One region of the Pseudarthrobacter sp. SORGH_AS 212 genome, then DNA from elsewhere that is predicted to be linked to it. Evidence: predicted binding sites of a transcription regulator. Region 1 holds the regulator's gene; the other holds the start of a gene.

Region 1 (7,679 bases):
AAGCTCCGAAGTGGCGGACGGCAGTGTCAAAATCACCGGACGCAGCACATCGGCGGGCGGCAAGCTTCGCTGGCAGATCCTGCGGACCGGGGACAACGGCGCCAAGGCGCCCTTCCTCACCGGCGAAACCACGGCGTCGTCGGAACAGGGGCAGGCAGGAGTGTTCACGCTGGCCCTGACCCTCCCCGCCGGGGACTACGAACTGAGGGTCGCCCAGGCCGGGTCCGACGGCGGGCCGGACCAGTTCGAGGACAACCGGTCCTTCAAGGTCAGGTAGCGTCCCAGCGCCCCAGGATGTCGCTGGAGAGCACGACGGCGGCAGGACCGGCCGTGGATGAGCGCAGCACGTGGTGGCCCAGAAGGGCCGTGACGGCTCCGCGATCGCAGAGGCGCGTCACCTCCCGTGGGCTGATTCCACCCTCCGGGCCCACGATGAGGAGCACTTCACTGGTTCCGGTGCCGCTGGCACCGTCCCAGCCTTCCAGGACAGAACGGAGGGGCCGCACTGCGTCTTCGTGCAGGATGACTGCAAGGTCCGCGGCTTCCACGGCGGCAGCAAGTGCAGCGGTGTCGACGGCGGGACGCACCTCAGGGACCCATGCCCGCCGTGCCTGCTTGGCGGCAGCGCCCACCACGGACTGCCATTTGGCGTGCGCCTTGGCGGCCCGGTCACCTTTCCACCGGACGATGGAACGTTCGGACTGCCAGGGAATGACGGCGTCGATGCCCAGTTCAGTGGCGGTCTCGATGGCGAGCTCATCGCGGTCGCCCTTGGCGAGGGCCTGCACCAGGACCAGTCGGACACTGGGGCGGGCCTCCTCCACCAGGGCACCGCACCGCACCGTGAGGCGGGTGCCTGCGGCCTCAGCCACAGTCCCGCTCATGCGGGTACCCGCGCCGTCGACGATGTCCACGGCTTCGCCCGCCGCGAGGCGCTTTACGGCGACCGCGTGGCGCGCCTCCGGGCCCTCCAGGACAAACTCCATGCCCTCCTCCAGCCCGTCAAGGGATCCGGCGGAGGCAAAAAAGACGGGGTTGCTCACCGCTACAGGTTACCCAGCCGGTCCCGCAGCTTCGCGAACATCCCGCCGCTGGCAGCGAGCTTGCCTTCGGTGATCTGTTCTCCGCGGAGCTTGGCGAGCTGCCGGAGGAGCTCCTCCTGCGCTGCGTCGAGCTTAGCCGGCGTTTCCACCTGCAGGTGCACCTTCAGGTCGCCGCGGCCGTATCCGCGCAGGTGGGTGACGCCAAGGCCGCGGAGGGTGATGATTTCACCGGACTGGGTGCCTGGCTTCACGTCGATGTCCTGGGTTCCGTCGAAGGTCTCCAGGCTGACGTCGGTGCCCAGCGCTGCCGCCGTCATGGGAATGTTCAGGGTTGCGTGCAGGTCGTCGCCGTCCCGCACATAGGTGGCGTCGTTGTTGACGCGGACCTCTACGTAGAGGTCGCCGGAGGGGCCGCCCGCCGGGCCGGCCTCGCCCTGTCCGGTCAGCTGGATGCGTGTTCCGGTTGCGACGCCGGCAGGAACCTTGATGGTCAGGGAACGGCGGCTTCGGATGCGGCCCTGGCCGCTGCATTCATTGCAGGGGTCCTTGATAACCGTGCCGAAACCCTCGCAGGTACCGCACGGTGCAGCGGTCATGACCTGGCCGAGGATCGAACGGACAGCGCGCTGGACCTGGCCACTGCCCCCGCAGATGTCGCAGCGTTCGGGGTGCGTCCCCGGACGGCAGCATGACCCCTCACAGGTGGGGCAGGTGACTGCAGTGTCCACCTCAAGCTTTTTGTTGACGCCGAAGACAGCGTCCCGCAGTTCGATACGGACGCTGATGAGTGCATCCTGGCCGCGGCGGACCCGTGAGGCGGGTCCGGAGGATCCCCCGGCGCCGAAGAACGTGTCGAAGATGTCCTGGAAGGCAAAGCCCTGGCCGGCGTAGCTTCCGCCACCAAATCCGTTGTCGGTGCCGTTCTCGTTGCCGGTGGTGTCGTAAACCCGGCGTTTCTGCGGATCGGAGAGGACTTCGTAGGCGTGCGTCACCGCCTTGAAGCGGTCCGCCGCATCTTCGCCCGGGTTGACGTCAGGGTGGAGTGTCCGGGCCAGCTTGCGGTAGGCCTTCTTGATTTCTTCTCCGGTGGCTTCCGGTGAAACTCCAAGGACGTCATAGTGGCTGCTCAAAGTTCGTATCTCTTCCTTGTTGTACTGCCTGCGGTGGGGCTGCCGTGCGGGCCCGGCGGCTGTGGTGCCGGGCCGGGCCGGTCAGGGACCCAGGATGCGGGAAAGGTAACGGGCAACTGCCCTGACGGCCGCCATGGTGTTGGGATAGTCCATCCGGGTGGGACCCAGGATGCCGATCTTGGCCACGCTGTCCGGACCGTAGCCGGTGGCCACGACCGACGCTTCGGCCAAGCCGTCGTAAGGGTTTTCGCGGCCGATGCTGACGGCCACGCCACGGTGGTCCTGCGCCATGTCGCTCAGCAGCCGCAGCATCACCACCTGTTCTTCCAAAGCTTCCAGCACGGGGCCGATGCTCAGCGGAAAGTCGACATTGGACCGGGCCAGGTTGGCCGTGCCGGCCATGACCATCCGGTCCTCGCGGCTGCTGTGCGCAAGTATTTCCAGGGCGTGGGCCAGCGACTGCGCCGCCTGCCGCTCCCCCGGACTGACAGAGGAGACGACGGCGGGAAGGGCCTGCGCCAGCCGGGCCAGCGGTGTTCCGGCCAGGGTTCCCAGGAAACGGCTACGCAGCGCGGACAGCGCTTCGTCCGCGAGGTCCTGCCCGGCGTCGATGACGCGCTGCTCCACGTTGCCGCTGTTCGCGATCAGGACCACCAGGACCTTGCGCGGCGCCAGCAGGACGAACTCGATGTGCCGGATCAGCGCCCGGCTGAGGTGGGGGTACTGGACCACTGCCACCTGGTTGGTCAGCTGGGACAACAGCCGCACGGTGCGGTCGAGGACGTCGTCAAGGTCGTCGGATCCCTCCAGAAGGGACTGGATGGCGCGCCGTTCGGCTTGCGAGAGCGGCTTCACGGCCGAAATCTGGTCCACGAACAATCGGTAACCCTTGTCCGTGGGAATCCGGCCGGCGCTGGTGTGCGGCGCCGTGATGAGGCCCTCGTCCTCAAGCGCCGCCATATCGTTCCGGATGGTGGCACTGGAAACGCCCAGGTGATGCCTTTCCACCAGGGCCTTGGAACCTACCGGCTCGCGGGAGTGGACGTAGTCCTCCACGATGGCCCGCAGTACTTCAAGCTTGCGCGGCTCACTCACACTCCACCTCCATCCAGTCGGGGTGGATCAGCCACCCGTTCCTTCCTGCCAGTCTGCACGCACTCGAACATGCACTCGAACTGTTAGCACTCGACATGCCTAAGTGCTAACAGTCTATTATGCCTTGGCCCGTTGTTAGCATTGGTACCGCTCCGGGCGAAATTCCGGGACAAGACCTACGGCGAGGCGGAGTGACCATGGATTACCAGAACTGGGGCCCGAGGGACATGTCGGCTCCCGCCCGTACACAACTGCCGGAAGTGCCTGTGGAACGGGGCATGGTGCTCGAAGACGTACAGTCCGGATGGGTAGGGGCCGTCACCCGGGTGGAAAAGTCCGGCGGCATGCACGTGGTGGCCCTCGAAGACCGGCGCGGAAAGTCGCGGACCTTCCGGCTGGGATTTGGGTTCCTCCTCGAGGGCCGTGCCATCAGGCTGATGCCACCGGCACCCCGGCCCGCAGCGGGCAGCCCGGCAGCCGGGCGCACCGCCTCAGGTTCCGTACGTGTCGCAGGCCAGCGCGCGCAGGTGGCCAAGGCGAGCCGCATCTGGGTGGAAGGCAAGCACGACGCCGAACTCGTCGAGAAGGTATGGGGAGACGACCTCCGGGTGGAGGGCATCGTCGTCGAACCCCTGCATGGCATCGACGACCTCGCCGGGGCGGTAAAGGAATTCAGGCCCGGCCCGGGCCGTCGGCTGGGCGTGCTGGTGGACCATCTGGTCCCGGACTCCAAGGAGTCCCGCATTGCTGACGCTGTCATGGCCGGCCCTGGCGCTGCTGGCAACGTCCTGATTGTCGGCCACCCCTATGTGGATGTGTGGCAGGCCATCCGGCCTTCCGTGCTGGGCATTCCGCAGTGGCCGTCCGTACCGCGGGGCCAGGACTGGAAAACCGGGATCCTCAAGGCGTTCGGCTGGCCGCACTCCACGAAGGAGGACGTCGGGCTGGGATGGCAGAAACTGCTCGGCGCCGTCCATACCTACGCAGACCTGGAGGCCTCACTGCTGGGCCGGGTGGAGGAAGTCATCGACTTCCTTACAGCACCCTGACGGACGCCGGACCGGCAAACACCAGTATTCTTGATACTGCGGTGCCCCGCGATCCGCAGCGGCGCCGAAGCACCAACTGCATCCCCAGCATCAATTTGCACTTTTCGAAGGAACAGACTGTGGCAGAAAACGCACGCGAGCACAGGGACGGCCAAAGCAGCACCGGCCGTTCCGAATACCACGGCGTCCCCGCGAATGCGCTGCCGCTCACGGCCAGCGAAGACCGGCAATGGGCCACCCTGGCACACTTCGGCGGGATCCTGGGCTGCGTCCCCGCCCTGCTGATCTTCCTCATCTTCCGCGACCGGGGGCCCTTCACGGCCCAGGAGTCGAAGGAGGCCCTGAACTTCAGCTTGCCGCCCACCATCGCAGCGGTAGTGGCGAACATCCTGGTGTTCATTCCCGTGGTCGGAAACATCTTTGCCGTGATCGCCACGTTGATCTGGATTGCCCTGACGTGCTTTTCGGTGGCGGCCGGCATCCACGTCAACCGCGGCCAACCGCACCGGTACCAGTTCAACCTGCGCTGGATCAAGTAGTCCCGCCGGCTCCCTGCCGCCGCAAGCCGGTCCGGGGACCTCTTCGGCCCTGAGCCCACCCGCAGCATCCCAGCCCTAGTCGGGCAGGATCCGGCGTACCACCGCGTCGGCCAGGAGCCGGCCCTTCAGCGTCAGGACCAGCGTCCCCCGGAATGCTGCGCCCGGATCCACCAGCCCCTCAGCAATGAGCCCGGCGATCTGGTGCCGCCCCACTGTATCCAGGCTTGCCACTTCCAGCCCGGACTGGAGGCGGGCCTCAAGCATGACCCGCTCCACGTTCCGGGTCTCTGCGTCCAGGGTTTCGCGTCCGGCGGCCGGAGAGTTCCCCTGCGCCAGCCGGCCGGCATACGCGGCAGGATGCTTCACGTTCCACCAGCGCACGCCGCCCACATGCGAGTGCGCGCCCGGCCCGATTCCCCACCAGTCGTCGCCGCGCCAGTAAGCGAGGTTGTGCCGGCAGGCCTGTTCCGGCGTGCGTGCCCAGTTGCTGACCTCGTACCACTCCAGGCCTGCAGAGGTGATCAGGCGGTCAGCGAGCTCGTACTTGTCTGCGTGATCGTCGTCGTCGATGCCCGGGACCTCGCCGCGCCGGATCTGCGCCGCCAACTTGGTGCCGTCCTCAACGATCAGCGCATAGGCGCTGATGTGATCCGGTCGATAGGACAACGCAGTTTCAAGGGAGAACTGCCAATCGGCCAACGACTCCCCCGGCGTCCCATAGATCAGGTCGAGGCTCACTGCCAGGCCGGCGTCGCGTGCCCACTGCACCACCAGGGGAACCCTGCTCGGTGTGTGGGTGCGGTCCAAAACCTTCAGGACGTGCGGAACGGCGGACTGCATCCCGAACGAGACCCGTGTAAAGCCGGCATCCCTGAGCACAGCCAGGGACTCCGGGGTCACCGAATCGGGATTCGCCTCAGTGGTGACCTCGGCGCCTTCCTCGATCCCCCATTGGTCGATAGCCGTCCGAAGAATCGAAGCCAGGTCTTCGGCGGGCAACAGCGTGGGTGTGCCGCCGCCGAAAAAGACGGTGCTGAGCTTGCGGTCCGGTACACCGGATGCCTTGAGCACCGTAGCCGCAAACGCCACCTCGGACGCTGCCGTACCGGCATAGGCATCCTGCGAGGCACCGCCGCCGAGTTCGGTGGCTGTGTAGGTGTTGAAGTCGCAGTAACCGCAGCGCACGGCGCAGAAGGGGATGTGGACATACAGCCCGAACGCGCGGTCTCCCGCGCCGACGGCCGCCTGCGGAGGCAGGATGCCGTCCGACGGCGCCGGGTCACCAAGGGGAAGTACGCTGGGCATCAGCGGGTACCCCGCTGCGCGGTGGTCACTTCTTTTTGGCCTTGTCCTTCGATTCGTCGGTGGTGAGGGCGGCGATGAACGCTTCCTGCGGCACCTCCACGGTGCCCACCATCTTCATGCGCTTCTTGCCTTCTTTTTGCTTCTCCAGCAGCTTGCGCTTACGCGAGATGTCACCGCCGTAGCACTTCGCCAGGACGTCCTTGCGGATGGCCCGGATGCTTTCGCGCGCGATGATCCTGGAACCGATGGCCGCCTGGATGGGAACCTCGAATTGCTGCCGCGGGATCAGTTCGCGGAGCTTTCCGGTCATCATCACGCCGTAGGCGTACGCCTTCTCCCTGTGCGTGATGGCACTGAAGGCATCCACCTGTTCGCCCTGGAGCATGATGTCCACCTTCACCAGGTCGGCCACCTGCTCGCCGTCGGCTTTCCAGTCCAGTGAGCCGTAGCCACGGGTCTTGGACTTGAGGATGTCGAAGAAATCGAACACGATTTCCGCCAGCGGAAGGCGGTAGCGGATTTCCACCCGGTCCTCGGAAAGGTAGTCCATGCCGCCCATGACGCCGCGGCGTGACTGGCACAGTTCCATGATGGCACCGACGAACTCGTTGGGGGCCAGGATGGTGGCGGAGACCATGGGTTCGCGGACCTCGGCGATCTTGCCGGTGGGATACTCGCTGGGGTTGGTCACGCGGACCACCTTCTTGTCCTCCAGGGTCACCTCGTACTCCACGTTCGGAGCGGTGGAAATGAGGTCGAGGTTGTATTCGCGCTCCAGGCGTTCGCGCGTGATCTCGAGGTGGAGGAGGCCCAGGAAGCCCACGCGGAAGCCGAAGCCCAGCGCTGCAGAGGTTTCGGGTTCATACACCAGCGCAGCGTCATTGAGCATGAGCTTCTCAAGGGCGTCGCGCAGTACCGGGTAGTCGGCACCGTCCAGCGGGTAGAGGCCGGAGAACACCATGGGCTTCGCATCGGCGTAGCCAGGGAGCGACTGGGCGGCCGGCTTGGCCAGGTTGGTGACGGTGTCGCCCACCTTGGACTGGCGGACGTCCTTCACGCCGGTAATCAGGTAGCCCACTTCGCCGACGCCCAGGCCCTTGGAGGGTGTGGGTTCCGGGGAACTGACGCCGATTTCCAGGAGCTCGTGGGAGGCCCTGGTGGACATCATCTGGATGCGTTCACGCGGGTGGAGCATGCCGTCCACCACGCGCACATACGTCACCACGCCGCGGTAGGTGTCGTAGACCGAGTCGAAGATCATGGCACGGGCAGGGGCGTCGGGGTTGCCCTCGGGGGCCGGCAGGTCGCGGACAATCTTGTCCAGGAGCGCCTCCACGCCAACGCCCGTCTTGCCGGACACGCGCAGCACGTCCTCGGGATCGCCGCCAATGAGGCTGGCAAGCTCCGCTGCGTACTTTTCCGGCTGCGCTGCCGGAAGATCGATCTTGTTCAGCACCGGGATGATGGCGAGGTTGTTTTCCATCGCCAGGTACAGGTTGGCGAGGGTCTGGGCCTCGA
Region 2 (7,679 bases), 3.1 Mb from region 1:
CCACTGCTCCCGCGGCATGGTTTCGCGGATGGTGGCCAGATCAAAGGAAGCGGGGTATTCCACGCCGGGCTGCGGGAAGATGATCTTGACGTACCGGTCAGCGAAGCTGTTGTTCACGAAATCCCCGAAGCCGTCACCACCGGCCACAATCCGCACCATATGGGGGGACAACGACTCCCTCCTCAGTACCGTGAGGGTGACCTGGGGGCGGCTCTTTTTCGGGGCGCCGGCGGCGGCGGGAACAGTGCTCATAAGGCAAGCCTAAGCTAGGGCAAAGGCGGGAGTTCCCAGGTTACGGCCTCGGCACCCTGCTCCTGCAGCAGCCGGTTCACCCCGCTGAAGGGCCGGGAACCGAAGAAGCCCCTCGATGCCGACAGCGGGCTGGGGTGGGCGCTGGACACGGCCGGCCGGCCGGCCAGCAACGGGCGCACCGACTCGGCGTCCTTGCCCCACAGCACCGCAACCAGCGGCAGGGGTGACCCGTCCGCAGAGGTGCGGGCCGCGAGGGCGGTGACTGCCGCCGTCGTAACCCTCTCCCAGCCCTTGCCCCGGTGCGACCCGGCCGCCCCGGCGCGGACACTCATGACCCGGTTCAGGAGCAGCACGCCCTGGCCGGCCCAGGCGGAGAGGTCGCCATGGATCCGCGGCGGCAGGCCCAGGTCGGATTCCAGTTCCCGGTAGATGTTGGCAAGGCTGCGGGGGATGGGCCGCACCTGCCCGTCCACGGCAAAGGAGAGGCCGACGGCGTGTCCCGGCGTGGGGTAGGGGTCCTGTCCCACGATCAGTACTTTGACGTCCGCCAGCGGTTGGCCGAAGGCGCGCAGGACGTTCGACGGCGCCGGGAGGACATGGCGCCCGGCGGACTCCTCCGCAGCCAGGAAGGCCAGCACCTGCCGGAGTTCGGCTTCCACGCCGGAAAGGGCGGCTGCCCAGTCGGGGGCAACGAGCCTCTCCAGCGGCAGCCCGGCAAGTTCAGCGAATCCACCGCCGGGCAGGGGCTCCGGTTCCAGTTCGAACAACGCATCTGATTCAGCCACCGTCCCATTCTTGCAGGGCACTGGACGCGCGGAACGGGCCCGGGGGCGGAGTGGGATGCCAAATGACAACGCTGTTATTCGTCCGTAGCATGGGGGTGAGACATTTTCCGTAACCAGTGAAGGAGTGCGCCGTGGCTGAACCGGCCCGGGAACAACTGACCGGTTACCTGCCGGAGGGCGGCGGGGGAGACGGCGAGGCCAACTCACTGTTGGCAGACTTCACCCTCAAGGATTCGCCGCTGACCGAGCGTGAGCAGCAGATCCTTGCCCTGGAGCGGCAGTGGTGGAAGTACGCCGGAGCCAAGGAGCAGGCCGTCAGGGAACTCTTCGACCTCTCCGCAACGCACTACTACCAGGTGTTGAATGCCCTGATCGACAGGGAAGATGCGCTGGCCCACGATCCCATGCTGGTTAAGCGATTGCGTAGACTACGTACGTCGCGCCACCGTGCACGCACTGCGCGGCGACTGGGATCCGACGCCTAGGACGCCCGCCTTTTCAGCAGCCACCAGCAAGGATCCATCCCACCATGACCAAATACGCCCGCGATGAATTCGACAAGGTCCCGGAGACAGCATCGCGACAAGGTGTCCACCGGACGGCGACCGCACCGTCCCGCGTGCGGCTGTGGCCCATCCTTGCCGTTGGCATTGCGGCCCTGGCCATCGGCCTGGTGTCCTTCCTGATCCTGCCCAAGCTGGGCCTTGGCGGGACCGAAAGCCAGGCCTCGGCGGTCGTGTCCGAGGCGCCGCTGGCTGACACAGGCGCCACGCCTTCCGCCGCTGCGGACAAGGCATCCGAACCGTCGGCTTCGGCCGAGCCATCCACGGACCCCAGTGCCGAAAGCACCGCCGAGCCGGAACCCGAGCCCAGCGCCACGGCGTCGGTGGGGCCGGAACTGGACAAGACCCAGCCGGTGGCCGTTTACAACGCTGCCGGAACATCCGGACTCGCCAGCCGGGTGGGCGGAACGGTGAAGGCGGCGGGCTGGACGCTGGGGCAGGTGGGCAACTGGGCCGGCGCCCCGCAGCAGGGCTCCACGGTGTACTACGCCGGGGCGGACCAAGCAGCCAATGCGCGCGAGCTGGCCAACCTGCTGGGCGTGCCCACCGTAGTGGCGAGCACCGAATTCCAGGTGCCGCTGGTGGTCGTCCTGGGGCCCGGCTACCGCTAACCCCGGACAAAATTCCGGCGGTCACGCCTGAATAACGTTTACCGCACCCGCTGCCGGCCGCCTGCAGGACGGGGCAGCCTTTGGCTAGAGTGAAATCCAGGCTCCTGCCCGGTCCCCGCAACGCACGTCAATGACTCGGCACCGCAGCAGGGGTCCTCCGGTCTCAACGGAAAGAGTGGGTCATCATGGCACTGGGAACCGTCAAATGGTTCAACGCCGAAAAGGGCTACGGTTTCATCACCGTGGACGGTTCCGGGGACGATGTCTTCGTGCATTGGTCGGCAATTCAGGGTGAAGGCTACCGGGCGCTCGATGAGGGCCAGCGGGTGGAACTTGAAGTCGGGGAAGGCGAAAAAGGCCCGCAGGCCGAAAGCGTCCGGCCCGCCGGGTGATGCATCCTCCCCGCCCAGCGGACCGCCGTCGACCGGTGTTTGCCGCATCCCTTGCTGCCGTCCTGGCCCTCAGTGCCTGCTCCGGAGTTACCGGCAATGCCCGTGTGGACACCGTGGAAGCGTCCGGCGACGGAGTCCTCCGTGTAGGGCTGATCCTGGACAACACCGGGGACAGCAGCTTCCTCAATACCTCCCAGCTCGCCGCGGCCCAGCTTGCCGTCCGCGAAATCAATGCCGCCGGCGGCCATAAGGGCAGGCCCGTGGAACTCCTTCCCGTCCAGGCCGGCGGGGATACCGCCGCGCAGGCCCACGCGCTGGTCTCCGACAAGGCGGACGTGGTGATCGGTCCCACCGATTCAAGCCACGCCACCGAGGCTATCGATGTCCTGTCCCGGGCGCGGACCCCACTGATATCGCCCGCCAACACCGCCGCAGGCCTCAGCAGCGCCGAATCGGGCGGCTACTACTTCCGGACCACGGCCGCGGACGTTGCGCAGGGACCCGTCCTGGCCAAGCTCGCCAAGGACGGGGGCGCCAAGACCATCGCCATCCTCCACCAGGAGGGTACCTACGGCAAGGAAGTTGCTGCCGCAGTTGCCGACGCCGCCGCAGGGGCCGGGCTGCAGGTCCTGGACAACGCCGGGTTTGCCGCCGGCGAGGCCGGGGACGCCGCCCGGAAAGCCGGGGCCGCGAAGCCGGATGCCGTCGTCGTGGTTGCCCGCGAAGGGTCGCAGGGGGCACTGGCGGAACTCAACAACGCGGGGCTCTCCGGGGCCGGCCTGCTGCTCAGCGATGGAGCGTTCGCGCGCTACGGATCGAAACTCGGGACCAAGGCGCTGGACGGCTCCAGGGCCGTAGTGTCCGGTCAGCTTCCCAGCGCCGCCTTCCAGGCCCGCCTGTTGGGCGTGGACGAGGGACTGAAAGATGTTTCGTATGCTGCGGAAACGTTCGATGCGGTAACCCTCGCTGCCCTGGCGGCGGCGCGAGCGCAGGATGACGCCGGCCCCTCCATCGCTGCCAACCTCGTGGCCGTCTCCGGCGGGACCGCCGCCGAATCCCAAGCCACTGCAGCGGCGCCCTGCACCACCTACAAGGACTGCCTGCCCGCCCTCGCCTCAGGGGCCGGCATCAACTACGACGGCGAGTCAGGTCCCATCGCCTTCGACACCAACGGGGATATCACCTCCGCTGCCTTCACGGTGTTCACCTATGGCAGCGACAACATCCCAACGGCAACAGGCCGCGAAACCGCCGGCCGCGGCGGCAGCTGATCGCCCTCGGCGAATACGGGCCATAAACGCGGACCCGGTGGTCACTTTCGCTTGCACTCTCACCGGGGGAGTGCTAATTATTGAGTTAGCACTCTGACGTACCGACTGCTAAAGGCAACGCCCGGTTAAGCCGGCGGCGCCCGGCATCGGCCGAGGAGCGAAGAAACACCTTACTGGAGTGAGGTTCCCACGCGGAGGCATACAGAGGCTGCCGTTCAGGAACCGTCCGTCGCGGGCACTGCAGCTGAGGTTCATTCTTAACGACTGTCCCGAAAGGACTATTGCCGTTATGGCCAAGATCATTGCATTTGATGAAGAGGCACGCCGCGGCCTTGAGCGGGGCCTGAACATCCTCGCCGACGCCGTTAAGGTCACCCTCGGCCCGCGTGGACGCAACGTCGTCCTCGAAAAGAAGTGGGGCGCCCCCACGATCACCAACGATGGTGTTTCCATCGCCAAGGAGATCGAGCTGGACGATCCCTACGAGAAGATCGGCGCCGAGCTGGTCAAGGAAGTTGCCAAGAAGACTGACGACGTCGCAGGCGACGGCACCACCACGGCTACCGTGCTGGCCCAGGCCCTGGTCAAGGAAGGCCTGCGCAACGTTGCCGCCGGCGCCGACCCGCTGTCCCTCAAGCGCGGCATCGAAAAGGCCGTTGAGGCCGTCACCGCCGAGCTGCTGAACTCCGCCAAGGAAATCGAAACCAAGGAAGAGATCGCGGCCACCGCCTCCATCTCCGCCGGTGACGACGAGATCGGTGCCCTCATCGCCGAAGCCCTGGACAAGGTGGGCAAGGAAGGCGTCATCACGGTCGAGGAGTCCAACACCTTCGGCCTGGAACTGGAACTCACCGAAGGCATGCGCTTCGACAAGGGTTACATCTCCGCCTACTTCGTCACCGACGCTGAGCGCCAGGAAACGGTCCTTGAGGATCCGTACATCCTGATCGTCAACTCCAAGATCTCCAACGTCAAGGAACTGGTTGCTGTCCTGGAAAAGGTCATGCAGTCCAACAAGCCGCTGCTGATCATCGCCGAAGACATCGAGGGTGAGGCCCTGGCCACCCTGATCGTCAACAAGATCCGTGGCACCTTCAAGTCCGTCGCCGTCAAGGCTCCGGGCTTCGGTGACCGCCGCAAGGCACAGCTCGTCGACATTGCCGTGCTCACCGGCGGCCAGGTCATCTCCGAAGAAGTCGGCCTGAAGCTGGAAACGGCTGGACTCGAACTCCTGGGCCAGGCACGCAAGGTTGTTGTGACCAAGGACGAGACCACCATCGTCGAGGGTGCAGGCGACGCCGACCAGATCGCCGGCCGGGTTTCCCAGATCCGCGCCGAGATCGAGAACTCCGACTCCGACTACGACCGCGAGAAGCTGCAGGAGCGCCTGGCCAAGCTGGCCGGCGGCGTTGCAGTCATCAAGGCCGGTGCCGCCACGGAGGTTGAGCTCAAGGAGCGCAAGCACCGCATCGAAGACGCCGTGCGCAACGCCAAGGCTGCCGTCGAGGAAGGCATCGTCGCCGGTGGCGGCGTGGCCCTCATCCAGGCCGGCGCCAAGGCGTTCGCCAACCTGCAGCTGTCCGGCGACGAAGCAACCGGTGCGAACATCGTCCGCGTTGCCATCGACGCCCCGCTGAAGCAGATCGCGTTCAACGCCGGCCTCGAGCCCGGCGTCGTCGTCGACAAGGTCCGCGGCCTGCCCGCCGGCCACGGCCTCAACGCAGCCACCGGCGAGTACGTCGACCTGCTGGCGGCCGGCGTCAACGACCCCGTCAAGGTGACCCGCTCTGCCCTGCAGAACGCGGCTTCCATTGCCGGCCTGTTCCTCACCACCGAGGCAGTTGTTGCTGACAAGCCCGAGAAGAACGCTGCTCCTGCCGGCGGCGACGACATGGGTGGCATGGGCGGAATGGGCGGCTTCTAGCCCTTCCGTCCGGGACCTGTCCCGCTGATACAAGAATGCGGCCCCCTCTTTGGAGGGGGCCGCATTCTGCGTTTTCCGTGCTGCCGGGTCTACTTCTTCGCGCTGGCGAGCATTCCTTCGACTTCCTTCTTGAAGGCGTCGGCGGCGGCCTGCGGAGTCAGCCGGTCATACAGCACTTCGTCGGTGTAGCGCTTGATCACGTTCTGCACGCTGCCGGCACCCACTGGCGGGACAGGGGGTGCGTCCTTGATGTCCGGAGCGATGTCCTTGAGGAAGGACACCACGGTGGTGTCTGCCGGCTTCAGGCTGGGCGTGATGCTGTCCACGATCGCAGCGTTGGTGGGCACGCCGCGGTCCGTCATCAGGATGGCCCCCGCTTCGGGGCTGTTGGTGAGGTAATCGATGAAGGCGGCCGCTTCCTTGGGGTGCTTGGAGCGGGACGAAGCGGACCAGAACATGGTGGGCTTGTAGTACATGCCGTTCTTCGCTGACGCGCCGTCCTGGCTGGGCGCACGCAGCATCTTGATGGGGCTGGCCGTGGTGGACTCGAGGGAGCCGAGCTGATTGGTCCACCACCAGGCCATGCCCACGCGGTTGGTGCCGAAGAGGCTTTCTTCAAGGCCCGCGCCGGAGTCTTCAGTTGCTACCGTGGCTGGTGGGCTGGCCTTTGAATCCCGCTGCTCCTTCAGCCGCTCCCAGAACGATGCTGCGGTGGCGGTGTCGAAGTCCAGCTTCCCGTCCTGCGAGTACAGGTCCTGGCCGTGCTGGCGCAGCCAGATGATGAGGTCCGCCTCATTACTGCCGTAGGCCGCGCCGTACGTCTTCCCGTCGCCGGAGGCGCTGATCTTGGCTGCAATGTCCAAGAACTCGTCCCAGGTCCACTTCGTATCGTCCGGGACCGGGACGTTGGCCGCTTCAAAGACTTTGGTGTTCGCCATGATGACGTAGGCGTTCTGCCCGGTGCTCAGGCCGTACTGGGCGCCATCGTACTGTCCGGAGGCGAGGGCCTCCTTGTCGAGCTTTGAAGTATCGACTCCCTCCTGCTTCGACAGGTCAAGGAGTGCGCCCCGCCCGCCGTACTCCGCGATGTACTTCTGGTCCATCTGGATAACGTCCGGGGCATCGTTGGCGGCGGTCTTGGTGGCCAGCTTGTCCCAGTAGCCGCCCCATTCGCCGGGCTCGGACTCGATCTTGATGTTGGGGTGGCTGGCTTCGAACGCGTCAATGACCTTCTCTGTCTGGGCGTTGAGGTATTCATTGCCCCACCAGGCAAACCGCAGGGTGACCTGATCGCCGCTGCCCGAACTGCCCGAGGCGCCGCAGCCTGTTGCCAGCAGCGTAATTGCCAAAGCTGCAGCTCCCAGCTGGAACCTTCGGCGGCTTACGGTTGGAATCGTCATCGATCTGCCTTCCTGAAATCTTTAGGCGCTTTCCCGGGCGTTGCGCCGGCGTCCGTGCCGTTTCGCCCAAGTGAGAAAGCGTTTTCTCATTCGATACAGTGATTGTGTCCTTGTTGGTCAGGGGCAGTCAATAGTTTTGGGTAAACGTTTTCCCGAAATGGTTTTTTCATCCTGCAAGACTTTCCGCTTCTGCGCGGTCCCGGCTGCGCCCGGCAGCGTTCAGGCATTGTCGGGCCGGTCTGGCAGGATGGACCGGTGACGATTACTGCAGCGGCTGACGGTTCGGCCTTGGGAAACCCCGGCCCCGCCGGATGGGCCTGGTACGTGAATGACGAGTGCTGGCGTGCCGGCGGGTGGCCCCACGGAACCAACAACCAGGGCGAGCTGATGGCAGTGCTGGACCTGCTGCGCGCAACCGCGCACGTCCGGCAGGAGGACCTCCACATCCTGTGCGACAGCCAGTACGTCATCAATTCGATCA

Evidence for each region. Region 1 encodes HrcA, which represses chaperone genes, less so after heat shock. Its sites were predicted from a motif close to TTNGCACTCGNNNNNNNCGAGTGCNAA; they were not measured.
Region 2: a site for HrcA is predicted at 3,960-3,986, ahead of groL (chaperonin GroEL). Genes of this name have one in related genera too.

What each region holds. Positions count from the first base shown of each region.
Region 1 covers NZ_JAUTAA010000001.1:4,164,673-4,172,351, reverse strand. Annotated here, with positions in the region: gene QE394_RS19160 (GerMN domain-containing protein) at 1-277, shown strand, start outside; gene QE394_RS19155 (16S rRNA (uracil(1498)-N(3))-methyltransferase) at 270-1,043, opposite strand; gene dnaJ (molecular chaperone DnaJ) at 1,046-2,173, opposite strand; gene hrcA (heat-inducible transcriptional repressor HrcA) at 2,255-3,268, opposite strand; gene QE394_RS19140 (DUF3097 domain-containing protein) at 3,466-4,317, shown strand; gene QE394_RS19135 (DUF4870 domain-containing protein) at 4,437-4,856, shown strand; gene hemW (radical SAM family heme chaperone HemW) at 4,932-6,161, opposite strand; gene lepA (translation elongation factor 4) at 6,187-7,679, opposite strand, start outside.
Region 2 covers NZ_JAUTAA010000001.1:1,046,514-1,054,192, reverse strand. Annotated here, with positions in the region: gene QE394_RS04695 (siderophore-interacting protein) at 1-252, opposite strand, end outside; gene QE394_RS04690 (uracil-DNA glycosylase) at 267-1,037, opposite strand; gene QE394_RS04685 (DUF3263 domain-containing protein) at 1,169-1,522, shown strand; gene QE394_RS04680 (LytR C-terminal domain-containing protein) at 1,567-2,211, shown strand; gene QE394_RS04675 (cold-shock protein) at 2,397-2,603, shown strand; gene QE394_RS04670 (ABC transporter substrate-binding protein) at 2,603-3,874, shown strand; gene groL (chaperonin GroEL) at 4,164-5,798, shown strand; gene QE394_RS04660 (sugar ABC transporter substrate-binding protein) at 5,888-7,198, opposite strand; gene QE394_RS04655 (RNase H family protein) at 7,454-7,679, shown strand, end outside.